DNA from 4 places in the Citrobacter meridianamericanus genome. Region 1 is predicted to be linked to each of the others. Evidence: predicted binding sites of a transcription regulator. Region 1 holds the regulator's gene; each other region holds the start of a gene.
What was found. Region 1 encodes PurR, which represses purine synthesis genes. Its sites were predicted from a motif close to CANGCAAACGTTTGCNTG; they were not measured.

Region 1 (3,478 bases):
CCAACGTGAAAATCGCCATCAGGAAAATCAACGCATTACGTCGCGCACGATGAGACAATAATAATGTCATCAGCGGAGCCCCCACCATCACGCCAACCGCATACGCGCTGATTAACATGCCGGCGGCCGGAATCGAAACATCCACTCCTTTGGCTATGACGGGCAATAATCCCATTGGCGAAAATTCGGTGGTGCCAATGCCAAACGCTCCGATCGCCAGCGCCAGTAAAGGATAATTGAGTTTCATATTGCGACTCCGTAACGTCGAGCCGTGGCGCGACATAAAATAAGAGTCAAAAGCATGACATTGATCGCAAAATTAATAAAGTTAACAAAATTGCAAAAGACTTTTGCTTATTCGCAAACAATAGAAGAGATAGACGAGCGGAAAGAGTGAGGGAGAGCTAACTCCCTCGAGGAAATTAATGCAGCGCTGCGGTCAGGCCACCCGCGACGATCAAACCCAGAACAATAATGGTAGTCACTAACGAAAATTTCAGATCGGTGCTCATCAAGTTTTCTCCTTTTTATTCCCACACAAAAAGTGATATTGCGCATTTTTACACACTTGAAAGCAAAAATCTCTCACGATTTATATTGATAACTGCTTTTAACTCTTCCCCTTTTCGTTAAGATCAGACAAAATTCCACGCTTACTTGATTAGCGTACCGGCCATTGACCCCTTCCTGACGTTCCGTGTCGTTTTCCCGGCGTGCCGCAACCCTTACGTTGCGCTAAGGGTGTGTGAAGGCAAACGTTTACCTGGAGTTTTCTCAGGAGCTTAGGATATGGTCTGGAGTGAGATGTAATGGCAACAATTAAAGATGTAGCGAAGCGAGCAAACGTTTCCACTACAACCGTATCACACGTGATTAACAAGACGCGCTTTGTCGCGGAAGAAACGCGTAATGCTGTCTGGGCGGCAATCAAAGAGCTGCACTATTCTCCGAGCGCAGTTGCGCGCAGCCTGAAGGTGAATCACACCAAGTCTATTGGCTTGCTGGCCACCAGCAGTGAAGCGGCCTATTTCGCTGAAATTATCGAAGCCGTTGAGAAAAACTGTTTCCAGAAAGGCTATACCCTGATTCTGGGTAACGCATGGAACAGCCTTGAAAAACAGCAGGCTTATCTGTCGATGATGGCGCAAAAGCGCGTTGATGGTCTGCTGGTGATGTGCTCTGAGTATCCGGAGTCGCTGCTTTCGATGCTCGAAGAATACCGCCATATCCCGATGGTCGTCATGGACTGGGGCGAGGCCAAAGCCGACTTTACCGATACCGTCATTGATAATGCCTTCGAAGGTGGTTACATGGCGGGTCGGTATCTGGTCGAACGCGGTCATCGTGAGATTGGCGTGATCCCAGGCCCAATGGAACGTAACACCGGAGCCGGGCGTCTGGCTGGCTTTATGAAAGCGATGGAAGAAGCGCTGATAAAAGTACCGGACAACTGGATTGTCCAGGGGGATTTTGAGCCTGAATCCGGCTATCGCGCCATGCAGCAAATTCTGTCACAGCCGCATCGTCCGACCGCCGTCTTCTGTGGTGGCGATATCATGGCGATGGGTGCGCTGTGCGCCGCTGATGAGATGGGACTGCGGGTACCGCAGGATATCTCGCTTATCGGCTACGACAACGTGCGCAACGCCCGTTTCTTCACGCCGGCTCTGACGACCATTCACCAGCCTAAAGATTCGCTCGGTGAAACGGCCTTCAATATGCTGTTAGACCGTATCGTGAATAAACGTGAAGAGTCGCAATCTATCGAGGTGCATCCGCGTCTGGTAGAGCGTCGCTCCGTTGCCGACGGCCCGTTCCGCGATTACCGTCGTTAAGACCGTTGTGCGGGAGCCTCATCTGGCTCCCGCAGCCACTCTTTGTTCAGCGTTTCGCTATCCCCTAAATAGTCCAACAGCCAGCTCAATGCAGGTGACGTATCGTTCTGTTGCCATGTCAGACAGCATGCGGCATCAGGAAATGGATTTTCCAGCTGTAGCGCGACCCACTTGCCGCTATCGATCCACGGTTTGGCAAAATGCGTCGGTACCATGCCAACACACAACCCTGCGGATAAGCAGGTAGCGGAAGATTCCCAGTCAGGCACCACGACACGTTTTTGGTTATCCAGCAGCCAGGTAATGCGTTTTGGCAGCGTACGGGAAGTATCTTCACGCACCAGCGACGGCCAGTTGCGCAACGTGTCGTCGCTAAGCGGCCCAGGCATTGACGCCAACGGATGATGGCTGGCCACCACGCAACTCCAGCTCAGCATTCCCATGTCGCGAAAGGTATAGCGTCCCCCCACCGGAATCGCCTGCGTGGCGCCAATTGCCAGCTCAACGCGGCCATCGGACAGCGCATCCCAGACGCCGTTAAACACTTCCTGGAAAACCAACAGTTCCACATCATCAAAATGACGATAGAAATCCACGATCATCTGTCGGGTGCGATCCGGGCGAACAATGTTATCTACCGCAATCGCCAGCTGTCCGCGCCAGCCGTTGGCAATTTGCTGACATTGCTGGCGGGTGATCTGCATTTTTTTGATAACAGAGCGGCCTTCTTTGAGGAACCACGCACCGGCAGGCGTCAACTCCACATCCCGATGACGTCGCTCAAAAAGCGGCACCGCCAGCCACTCTTCCAGCTGACGTACGGTGTAGCTTACCGCCGAGGGTACACGGTGCAACTCCTGCGCGGCCGAACTAAAGCTGCCATTACGCGCAACCGCATCAACCACTTCAAGTGAATATTCCGACCACATATTCTGCCTGCAAAAAATTTGAAATCAGTAAGCAAATATTAGCGTTTCACAGCAAGAATTACACTCACTACACTCAGCGGCATTGTTCTACTGCTAAAAAAAGAGAAATGATGATGCAACCTGGGAAAGGGTTTTTAGTCTGGCTGGCGGGTCTTAGCGTGCTCGGCTTTCTGGCAACGGATATGTATCTGCCCGCCTTCGCCGCAATTCAGTCCGATCTGCAAACGCCTGCATCAGCCGTCAGCGCCAGCCTTAGCTTGTTCTTAGCCGGTTTTGCCGTGGCACAGCTTCTGTGGGGGCCACTTTCCGACCACTACGGCCGCAAACCTATTTTGTTGCTGGGTTTATCTATCTTTGCTCTGGGTAGTCTGGGCATGCTGTGGGTTGAAAACGCCACAGGCCTGCTGGCGCTGCGTTTTGTTCAAGCCGTTGGTGTCTGTGCGGCATCGGTAATCTGGCAGGCGCTGGTCACTGATTATTATCCGTCACAAAAAGTAAATCGCATCTTTGCCACCATTATGCCGCTGGTCGGATTATCTCCGGCATTGGCGCCGTTGTTAGGCAGTTGGATCCTTGTACATTTTTCCTGGCAGGCCATTTTCGCCACCCTGTTTGCCATAACCCTAATTCTGATGCTTCCTGCCCTGCGCTTAAAACCAACGGCTAAAGCGCGCGACGACAGCCAGGATAAACTGACATTCGCCACCCTGCTAC
Region 2 (3,478 bases), 1.5 Mb from region 1:
GCCGTGGTTTACGGCATCGGTATCGTGGCGAATGATGCGCTGGCCCGCGACGCCGGTCTGGAAACGGCTAACGGCATTATCGTTGATAGCGCCTGCACCACCTCCGATCCGGACATTTTCGCCGCCGGTGATGTGGCGATAATGCGCTTGCCCGATGGTTCGTTAGTTCGTGTGGAAAGCTGGGAAAATGCCAATAATCAGGCACAGATTGCAGCCGCCGCAATGCTCAACCAGCCGTTGCCCCACAAGACACCGGGCTGGTTCTGGACCGACCAATATCGCGATAATTTGCAGTTTATTGGCGAAATGCAGGGGCAAACATGGCTATGTCGTGGCAACCCTGAAAGGGGGAAAGCAATCTGGCTCCAGTTGCGCGATGGAGCGATAATTGGCGCAGTCGCGCTCAACAACGGGCGCGAAGTGCGTGTACTGCGTAAGCTTATTCAGTCAGAGCGAGCCTTGAGCGAGGAAGCGTTGTGTGATGAAGGCGTGGCGCTGAAATCGTTATAACTGCTGCCTGATATCGAACATAAAAAAGGCCGCATTCGCGGCCTTTTTCACAGCTAACTATTGACGCTTACGCGTAAACCGGGAAGCGTGCGCAGATGTCCAGAACTTTACCTTTGACGCGCTCAATTACGGCTTCGTCATTGATATTGTCCAGCACGTCACACATCCAGCCAGCCAGTTCTTTCGCTTCCGCTTCTTTGAAGCCGCGGCGAGTGATTGCCGGAGAACCGATACGGATACCGGAAGTCACAAACGGGCTCTTCGGATCGTTCGGCACGCTGTTTTTGTTGACGGTGATGTTGGCACGGCCCAGCGCAGCGTCAGCTTCTTTACCGGTCAGGTTTTTATCAACCAGGTCCAGCAGGAACAGGTGGTTTTCAGTACCGCCAGAAACCACTTTGTAACCACGGTTCAGGAACACTTCCACCATCGCTTTGGCGTTTTTAGCAACCTGCTGCTGGTAAACCTTGAACTCAGGCTCCATTGCTTCTTTCAGCGCCACGGCTTTCGCCGCGATCACGTGCATCAGCGGGCCACCCTGCGCACTTGGGAACACCGCAGAGTTCAGTTTTTTGTACAGCTCTTCGTCACCGCCTTTCGCCAGGATCAGGCCGCCGCGCGGACCCGCCAGAGTTTTGTGAGTGGTGGTGGTGACAACGTGTGCGTGTGGAACCGGGTTCGGGTAAACGCCTGCGGCAATCAGACCCGCAACGTGCGCCATGTCAACGAACAGGTATGCGCCGATGCTGTCAGCGATTTCACGCATTTTGGCCCAGTCAACCACGCCAGAGTAAGCAGAGAAACCACCGATGATCATCTTCGGTTTGTGTTCTTTGGCCTGCTTCGCCATATCTTCGTAGTCAATTTTGCCGGAATCATCAATACCGTAAGGAATGATGTTGTACAATTTGCCGGAGAAGTTAACCGGGGAGCCGTGAGTCAGGTGGCCGCCTTGTGCCAGGTTCATACCCAGAACAGTATCGCCCGGTTGCAGCAGAGCGGTGTAAACAGCGAAGTTAGCCTGAGAACCGGAGTGCGGCTGCACGTTAGCGTAGTCAGCGCCAAACAGCTCTTTTGCACGATCGATAGCCAGTTGTTCAACGATATCAACGTACTCACAACCGCCGTAGTAGCGCTTGCCCGGATAACCTTCAGCGTATTTATTGGTCAGCTGAGAACCCTGCGCCTGCATAACACGCGGGCTGGTATAGTTTTCGGAGGCGATCAGTTCGATGTGCTCTTCCTGACGTACTTTTTCCTGCTCCATAGCCTGCCACAGTTCGGCATCATAATCGGCAATGTTCATTTCACGCTTTAACATCCGCATCTCCTGACTCAGCTAACAATAAAATTTTCGGCCTTAAAAGGCGGTCCGTAGGACAACGGCGAACAGTATAACCGAAACATTCTTCGATAACAGGTCTTGACAAAGGATTTTACGCAAACGATTACCTTCACGGTACGCAAGGCTTTGGAGAACAAAGGTCTGCTGAATTTCAACGGATTTCTTTTCAGGTTTGTGATGCAGATTTTTCACGATGTAACCTTTACAACGCAAAGTTACAAAGAACCATTTACAATGCAGGGGTATTTTTTATAAGATGTATTTGACATACATCATTAAAGTCTCAGATAAAGGAAGACCGTATGCTTGACGCACAAACCATCGCTACAGTTAAAGCCACCATTCCCCTGCTGGTTGAAACAGGTCCGAAGCTGACCGCCCATTTCTACGATCGCATGTTTACGCATAACCCAGAGCTGAAAGAAATTTTCAACATGAGTAACCAGCGTAATGGCGATCAGCGCGAAGCGCTGTTTAACGCGATTGCCGCGTATGCCAGCAATATCGAAAACCTGGCGGCGCTGTTGCCAGCGGTTGAGAAAATCGCGCAGAAGCATACCAGCTTCCAGATTAAACCAGAGCAGTACAACATCGTGGGTGGTCATTTGCTGGCAACGCTGGACGAAATGTTCAGCCCAGGCCAGGAAGTCCTGGATGCGTGGGGTAAAGCGTATGGTGTACTGGCGAACGTTTTCATCAACCGTGAAGCGCAAATCTATAGCGAAAATGCCAATAAAAATGGCGGCTGGGAAGGTACTCGACCTTTCCGTATCGTGGCAAAAACGCCGCGAAGCGCGCTTATCACCAGCTTTGAGTTTGAGCCTGTCGACGGTGGCGCAGTAGCTGAATATCATCCGGGGCAATACCTGGGCGTCTGGCTGAAGCCGGAAGGTTTCCCGCATCAGGAAATTCGTCAGTACTCACTGACCCGTAAACCTGATGGCAAAGGCTATCGGATTGCCGTTAAGCGTGAAGACGGTGGTCAGGTTTCCACCTGGCTGCACAATCATGCGAATGTTGGCGACGTTGTTCACTTAGCCGCACCTGCGGGCGATTTCTTTATGGATGTCGCGACTAATACCCCTGTGTCTCTGATTTCCGCAGGCGTAGGTCAGACCCCAATGCTGGCGATGCTGGATACGCTGGTGAAAGCAAACCATGCGGCGCAGGTTAACTGGTTCCATGCGGCTGAAAACGGTGATGTCCATGCCTTCGCCGATGAAGTGAATGAACTCGGCAAAACGCTGCCGCGCTTTAGCGCACACACCTGGTATCGCGAGCCAACCGAAGCTGATCGCGCGAAAGGTGCGTTTGATAGTATAGGTCTGATGGATCTGAATAAACTGGAAGGCGCAATCAGCGACCCGGCGATGCAGTTTTATCTGTGCGGTCCGGTTGGCTTTATGCAGTTTGCCGCAAAGCAGCTGGTTGGTCTGGGCGTAAAAAACGAGAACATTCATTACGAATGTTTCGGCCCACATAAAGTTCTGTAATTACGTTATGCCTGATGGCGCTGCGCTTCTCAGGCCTACGAGATATTGTAGGCCTGAGAAGGTGTTTACACCGCCATTCGGCAAGCACGGCGCGGCTTAGATTGCCGCGTCGTCTTCTTCACCGGTACGA
Region 3 (3,478 bases), 1.4 Mb from region 1:
GTATCGTACTGAAACCGGTTTCTGTTTTCTGTTACGAACCTCATTTATACCCTAAATAATTCGAGTTGCAGGAAGGCGGCGACGCAGCGAATCTCCAGGAGCGTACATAAGTACGTAACTGGAGTGAGCGAGAAAAGCCAACGCACATGCAGCTTGAAGTATGACGGGTATAGAGCGTTTTGCGCAGACTCATCACGATAGGGGAAGGGGATGTCAGGATTTAAAGCAGATTTCATGTGGGGTGGCGCTGTCGCTGCTCATCAACTGGAAGGTGGCTGGCAGGAGGGCGGTAAAGGAATTAGCGTTGCCGATGTCATGACGGCGGGGGCGCATGGTGTGGCGCGTGAAATTACTGACGGTGTCATTGCCGGTAAAAATTACCCTAACCACGATGCCATCGATTTTTATCATCGCTATAAAGACGACATAAAGCTGTTTGCCGAAATGGGGTTTAAATGTTTTCGTACTTCTATTGCCTGGACGCGGATTTTTCCCTTAGGCGACGAAGCGCAACCCAACGAAGCTGGCCTGCAGTTCTATGATGATCTGTTCGACGAATGTCTGAAATATGGCATTGAGCCGGTGATTACGTTGTCGCACTTCGAGATGCCCTACTATCTGGTGACGGAATATGGCGGCTGGCGCAACCGTAAGCTGATCGACTTTTTTGTCCGTTTTGCCCGGGTGGTTTTCACTCGTTACCAGCACAAAGTGAAGTACTGGATGACGTTTAATGAGATTAACAATCAGGCAAATTATCACGAAGACTTCGCGCCCTTTACTAACTCTGGTCTGAAATACCTGCCCGGTGAAGATCGCGAACCGGTCATGTACCAGGCGGCGCACTATGAGCTGGTAGCGAGCGCGCTGGCAGTAAAGGCCGCACGTGAGATAAATCCGGCGCTGCAAATTGGTTGCATGATTGCGATGTGCCCAATTTATCCGCTGACCTGTGCGCCGAATGACATGATGATGGCGATGAACGCCATGCACCGCCGCTACTGGTTCACTGACGTACACGTGCGCGGCAAGTATCCGCAGCATCTGATGAACTATTTCGAACGCCGTGGCTTTTTACTTGATATCACCGAGGAAGATCGCCAGGTACTGACTGAAGGCTGCGTTGATTACATTGGCTTTAGTTATTATATGTCTTTCGCGACGCAGGCTACGGCAGATAATCCACAGCTGGATTACGATGAGTCGAAAAGCCTGGTTTCTAACCCGTACGTGCAGAAGTCGGACTGGGGCTGGCAGATTGATCCGGTCGGTTTGCGCTATTCCCTGAACTGGTTCTGGGATCACTATCAACTGCCGCTGTTTATTGTAGAAAACGGCTTTGGTGCGATTGACGTGCAGCAGGCCGACGGCTCGGTGGATGATTCCTATCGTATTGACTATATGGCCGCGCATATCCGCGAAATGAAAAAAGCGGTGGTGGAAGATGGCGTGGATCTGATGGGCTATACCCCGTGGGGCTGTATTGATTTAGTCTCGGCCGGGACGGGGGAGATGAAAAAACGCTACGGTTTTATCTATGTTGATAAAAATAATGACGGGAGTGGGACATTAGCACGCTCGCCGAAGAAATCTTTTTCCTGGTATCGAAACGTCATCCAGAGCAACGCTGAAAATATTTAAAATTCATAGTGTTGACAATAAGCCCCGACCTCAAAGCGGGGCTTGTTTTATACTCATCATCCGGACGCAAACGATTTTGGTTGATCCATATCAAGCGTATGCAGTGTTGCGCCAGAGACGAAAAGCGGTATAATCCGGCGATTTTTTTTGTGGTTGCCACTCGTCTGAGGAAAGGAGAAGAGTATGAAGATCGTGGAAGTCAAACACCCACTCGTCAAACACAAGCTGGGACTGATGCGTGAAAACGACATCAGCACTAAACGCTTTCGTGAACTCGCCTCGGAAGTTGGCAGCCTGCTGACTTATGAAGCAACCGCTGGTCTGGAAACCGAAAAGGTGACCATTGAAGGCTGGAATGGTCCGGTTGAAGTTGACCAAATCAAAGGTAAAAAAATCACCGTTGTGCCAATTCTGCGTGCGGGCCTGGGCATGATGGAAGGCGTACTGGAAAACGTTCCAAGCGCGCGTATCAGCGTGGTAGGTATGTACCGCAATGAAGAGACGCTGGAGCCGGTTCCATACTTCCAGAAGCTGGTTTCTAACATTGATGAGCGTATGGCGCTGATCGTTGACCCGATGCTGGCAACCGGCGGTTCGGTTATCGCTACCATCGACCTGCTGAAAAAAGCAGGCTGCAGCAGCATTAAAGTACTGGTACTGGTTGCCGCGCCGGAAGGTATCGCGGCGCTGGAAAAAGCGCACCCGGATGTCGAGCTGTACACCGCCTCCATCGATCAGGGACTGAACGAGCACGGATACATTATTCCTGGGCTCGGCGATGCCGGCGATAAGATTTTTGGTACCAAGTAAATGAATAAATAAAAAGAAGCCGACTTTAAGAGTCGGCTTTTTTTTGAATAAAACAACCCAATCGCTAATAACAAACAACACTCAGAGGAAAACACTATGACGCGCCGTGCTATCGGGGTGAGTGAAAGACCGCCGCTTTTACAGACAATCCCGCTTAGTTTGCAGCACCTGTTCGCCATGTTTGGCGCAACGGTACTGGTGCCAGTCCTGTTTCATATCAACCCTGCTACCGTTCTGCTGTTTAACGGCATTGGTACGTTACTGTATCTCTTTATTTGTAAAGGTAAAATTCCGGCTTACCTCGGTTCCAGTTTCGCGTTTATTTCCCCGGTTCTGCTGCTGCTGCCGCTAGGGTATGAAGTGGCGCTGGGCGGTTTCATTATGTGTGGCATCCTTTTCTGCCTGGTTTCATTCATTGTTAAGAAAGCCGGTACTGGCTGGCTGGATGTAATGTTCCCGCCTGCGGCTATGGGCGCAATCGTTGCCGTCATCGGTCTGGAGCTGGCAGGGGTCGCTGCGGGCATGGCGGGATTACTGCCTGCTGAAGGACAAGCGCCAGACTCAACAACCATCATCATCTCAATGGTGACGCTGGCGGTGACGGTATTTGGTTCCGTACTGTTCCGTGGCTTTATGGCGATTATCCCGATTTTGATTGGGGTGCTGGCCGGTTACGCGCTCTCCTTCGTGATGGGCGTCGTGGACACCACGCCGATAGCGCAGGCTCACTGGTTTGCTCTGCCAACGTTTTACACACCGCGCTTTGAATGGGTCGCTATTCTGACCATTCTGCCTGCGGCGCTGGTGGTTATTGCTGAACACGTCGGGCACCTGGTGGTAACGGCGAATATCGTAAAAAAAGATTTGATTCGCGATCCAGGCTTGCATCGTTCTATGTTTGCTAACGGCTTGTCGACGGTGATCTCCGGCTTCTTCGGTTCTACGCCGAACACCACGTACGGCGAGAACATCGGCGTTATGGCGATTACCCGCGTTTACAGTACCTGGGTTATTGGTGGCGCGGCGA
Region 4 (3,478 bases), 470 kb from region 1:
ACGAATCGCCACCAGTGCATTGAGCACCAGTTCCGCTTTTTGTTCTTTGGCTAAATCCAGATAGCGACATTTTTCTTCAAAGGAAAAATAAAGCGCGGCGTCATCAACACAAAAACCCGACGGTGAAAATGCATCGGGAGTGAGCATTTTACGAGCAAAACGCGAACGGAATAACATGCCATTGGCTAAATCGAGCATCATACGATCGTGCTCTTCATCATAATACCAGCGCCAGTTATCGTCGGGTTTAATTCGCATCAGTTTCTCTCCTTTCCTTAATCATCGCCATTACGACAGTATCCTTTTGCCGCTTCGCTTATTGCCTTAATAATAAAAGCTCAGAATGTTTAAATAAGCAACAGTAAAGGAATATAAAACAACCAGGGCCAGAAATAAAGCCCTGGATTGTGATTAAGGTAGCATTCAGATATTGGTGACGATTTCTTTTATCAGCGGCGGACCTTTAAAAATAAAGCCCGAATAAATCTGCACCAGTGAAGCACCGGCAGCTATTTTCTCACGTGCGGCGATGACCGAGTCGATACCACCAACTCCGATAATCGGCAGTTGACCTTTTAATTCCTGAGACAACTGGCGAATAATTTCTGTACTTTTTAATTGCAATGGTCGCCCGCTAAGACCACCCATTTGATCGCAATTTTTCATTCCCTGAACGAGAGAGCGATCGAGCGTGGTGTTAGTCGCAATTACGCCATCAATATTATGCCGAACTAAACTGTCAGCAACCTGGATCAGTTCTTCCACAGAAAGATCCGGCGCGATCTTTACCGCCACTGGAACATATTTATGGTGGATCGCTTGCAGATCATTTTGCTTATTTTTAATTGCCGTCAGGAGATCGTCCAGCGCCTCACCGTATTGCAGCGTACGTAATCCCGGTGTATTCGGTGAAGAGATATTAATCGCGATATAACCCGCATAAGCATAGACTTTTTCCATACAAATCAGATAGTCATCTTTGCCATTCTCTACCGGGGTATCTTTATTCTTGCCAATATTAATCCCCAGAATACCGTCAAAATGCGATTTTTTAACGTTCTCAACCAGGTTATCAACACCCAGGTTATTAAACCCCATGCGGTTGATCAAACCTTCTGCATCAACCAGACGGAACAGACGCGGTTTATCGTTACCCGGCTGAGGACGCGGCGTTACGGTGCCAATCTCAATGGAACCGAATCCCATCGCGCCGAGCGCATCAATACACTCCCCGTCTTTATCCAGTCCGGCAGCAAGCCCGAGCGGATTTTTAAACGTCAGCCCCATACAGGTAACCGGTTTTGCAGGTACCTTCTGGCGGACAAGCGCTTCAAGCGGCGTGCCGGTAATGCGACGTAATTGCTGGAATGTCAATTCATGAGCGCGCTCTGGATCGAGCTGAAAAAGGGCTTTACGAACGAAGGGGTAGTACATGAACTCTCCTGGATTCCCGGTGTGCAAACCGGGGGCGTATTATGTGCGATCGTGAGCAAAAAGGGAATTGACCTGCGGCAATAAATAGCAATCGTTTTCCTGTCTCACTCATTTTATCCATTTTTCAACTTTTCTATCCCGCATAAATCATTTCGATAAACAGAGCCTCTCTGCCAGACTGCAATAATTGTTATCAATGTTAAACAAAGGCAAACAATTAGTTATAAGTGGAGATTAAAATTATGCGCGTCATTACTCTGGCGGGAAGCCCACGCTTTCCCTCTCGCTCCAGCGCGTTACTGGAATATGCCCGAGAAAAACTCAATGGTCAGGATGTCGAAGTCTTTCACTGGAACCTGCACAACTTTGCCCCGGAAGACCTCATCTGTGCCCGTTTTGATAGTCCGACGCTGAAGACATTCAGCGAACAATTGCAGGATGCTGACGGGCTGATTGTCGCCACGCCGATCTACAAAGCCGCTTACTCTGGCGTACTGAAAACGCTGCTCGATCTGCTTCCCGAGCGGGCGCTGGAAGGAAAAGTGGTGTTGCCGCTGGCGACCGGCGGCAGCGTGGCGCATTTACTGGCCGTCGATTACGCGCTGAAACCGGTACTAAGTACGTTAAAAGCCCAGGAGATCCTGCACGGCGTATTTGCCGATGATTCACAGGTCATCGATTATCTGCATAAACCGCAGTTTACGCCCAACCTGCAGCAGCGCCTGGACAGTGCGCTCGACACCTTCTGGCTGGCATTGCATCGTCGCGATATCCAACGCCCCCAACTGAACACACTGCGGGGTACTGCCCATGCTTAATTTGCTCAAGCGCCAGAGGTCATGGCTCGCACTGGCCGGGTTGCTGTCACTGTCAACGCTGGCGTATGCCGCAGAGTCTGCGCCCGATGCCCTGCGTATCGGCTATCAGAAAGGAAGCGTCAGTATGGTGCTGGCAAAAAGCCATCAATTGTTGGAAAAGCGCTATCCACAGACCAAAATCTCGTGGGTTGAGTTCCCAGCCGGGCCGCAAATGCTGGAAGCCTTGAATATCGGCAGTATCGATCTCGGCAGTACGGGTGACATTCCACCAATATTCGCCCAGGCTGCCGGAGCCGATCTGGTGTACGTGGGCGTTGAGCCCCCCAAACCGAAAGCTGAAGTGATTCTGGTGCCAAAAGATAGCCCGATTCAGAACGTCGCGCAGCTTAAAGGACATAAAGTCGCATTCCAGAAAGGGTCAAGCGCCCACAATTTACTGCTCCGAGCGCTGCAACAGGCCGGGCTGAAATTTACCGATATTCAACCGACTTATCTGACCCCCGCCGATGCGCGAGCGGCCTTCCAGCAAGGAAACGTTGAGGCATGGGCTATCTGGGATCCCTACTATTCCGCCGCGTTACTGCAAGGTGATGTGCGCGTGCTCAAAGACGGCTCAGATCTGAAGCAGACCGGTTCGTTTTATCTCGCCGCTCGTCCTTATGCCGAGAAAAATGGCGCTTTTGTTCTTGACGTACTGAATACCTTTAGCCAGGCCGATGCGTTAACCCTCAGCCAGCGCCAGCAAAGCATCACCCTGCTGGCTAAAACCATGGGTCTGCCCGAACCGGTGATTGCGTCCTATCTGGATCACCGCCCGCCAACCACCATTACACCCATCAGCGACTCTGTTGCCGCATTGCAGCAACAAACCGCCAATCTGTTTTATGACAACCGTCTGGTGCCGAAAAAAATCGATATCCGCCAGCGTATCTGGCAACCCACTCAGCAGGCAGGAGAAAAATTATGAGTCTGAACATGTTCTGGTTTTTACCCACCCACGGTGACGGTCATTATCTTGCAACGGAAGAGGGTTCGCGCCCGGTCGATCATGGTTATCTGCAACAAATTGCGCAAACGGCCGATCGTCTGGGATTTACCGGTGTGCTGATCCCCACCGGACGCTCCTGCGAAGATGCCTGGCTGGTGGCCGCCTCGATGATCCCGGTTACTCAGCGATTAAAATTTCTGGTCGCGCTGCGTCCAAGCGTCACCTCACCGACGGTTGC

Region 2: glyA (serine hydroxymethyltransferase) is a predicted target of PurR. The motif match lies at 1,948-1,965, and genes of this name have one in related genera.
Region 3: upp (uracil phosphoribosyltransferase) is a predicted target of PurR. The motif match lies at 1,705-1,722, and genes of this name have one in related genera.
Region 4: pyrD (quinone-dependent dihydroorotate dehydrogenase) is a predicted target of PurR. The motif match lies at 1,519-1,536, and genes of this name have one in related genera.

Annotation. Positions count from the first base shown of each region.
Region 1 is NZ_CP101036.1:2,956,611-2,960,088, forward strand. Features, by position in the region: gene NMD08_RS14495 (MFS transporter) at 1-247, opposite strand, end outside; gene cydH (cytochrome bd-I accessory subunit CydH) at 423-512, opposite strand; gene purR (HTH-type transcriptional repressor PurR) at 810-1,835, shown strand; gene punR (DNA-binding transcriptional activator PunR) at 1,832-2,764, opposite strand; gene punC (purine nucleoside transporter PunC) at 2,878-3,478, shown strand, end outside.
Region 2 is NZ_CP101036.1:1,470,557-1,474,034, reverse strand. Features, by position in the region: gene hcaD (phenylpropionate dioxygenase ferredoxin reductase subunit) at 1-510, shown strand, start outside; gene glyA (serine hydroxymethyltransferase) at 578-1,831, opposite strand; gene hmpA (NO-inducible flavohemoprotein) at 2,158-3,348, shown strand; gene glnB (nitrogen regulatory protein P-II) at 3,445-3,478, opposite strand, start outside.
Region 3 is NZ_CP101036.1:1,564,101-1,567,578, forward strand. Features, by position in the region: gene NMD08_RS07390 (6-phospho-beta-glucosidase) at 211-1,641, shown strand; gene upp (uracil phosphoribosyltransferase) at 1,825-2,451, shown strand; gene uraA (uracil permease) at 2,548-3,478, shown strand, end outside.
Region 4 is NZ_CP101036.1:3,424,168-3,427,645, forward strand. Features, by position in the region: gene zapC (cell division protein ZapC) at 1-258, opposite strand, end outside; gene pyrD (quinone-dependent dihydroorotate dehydrogenase) at 424-1,434, opposite strand; gene ssuE (NADPH-dependent FMN reductase) at 1,677-2,252, shown strand; gene NMD08_RS16920 (sulfonate ABC transporter substrate-binding protein) at 2,245-3,219, shown strand; gene ssuD (FMNH2-dependent alkanesulfonate monooxygenase) at 3,216-3,478, shown strand, end outside.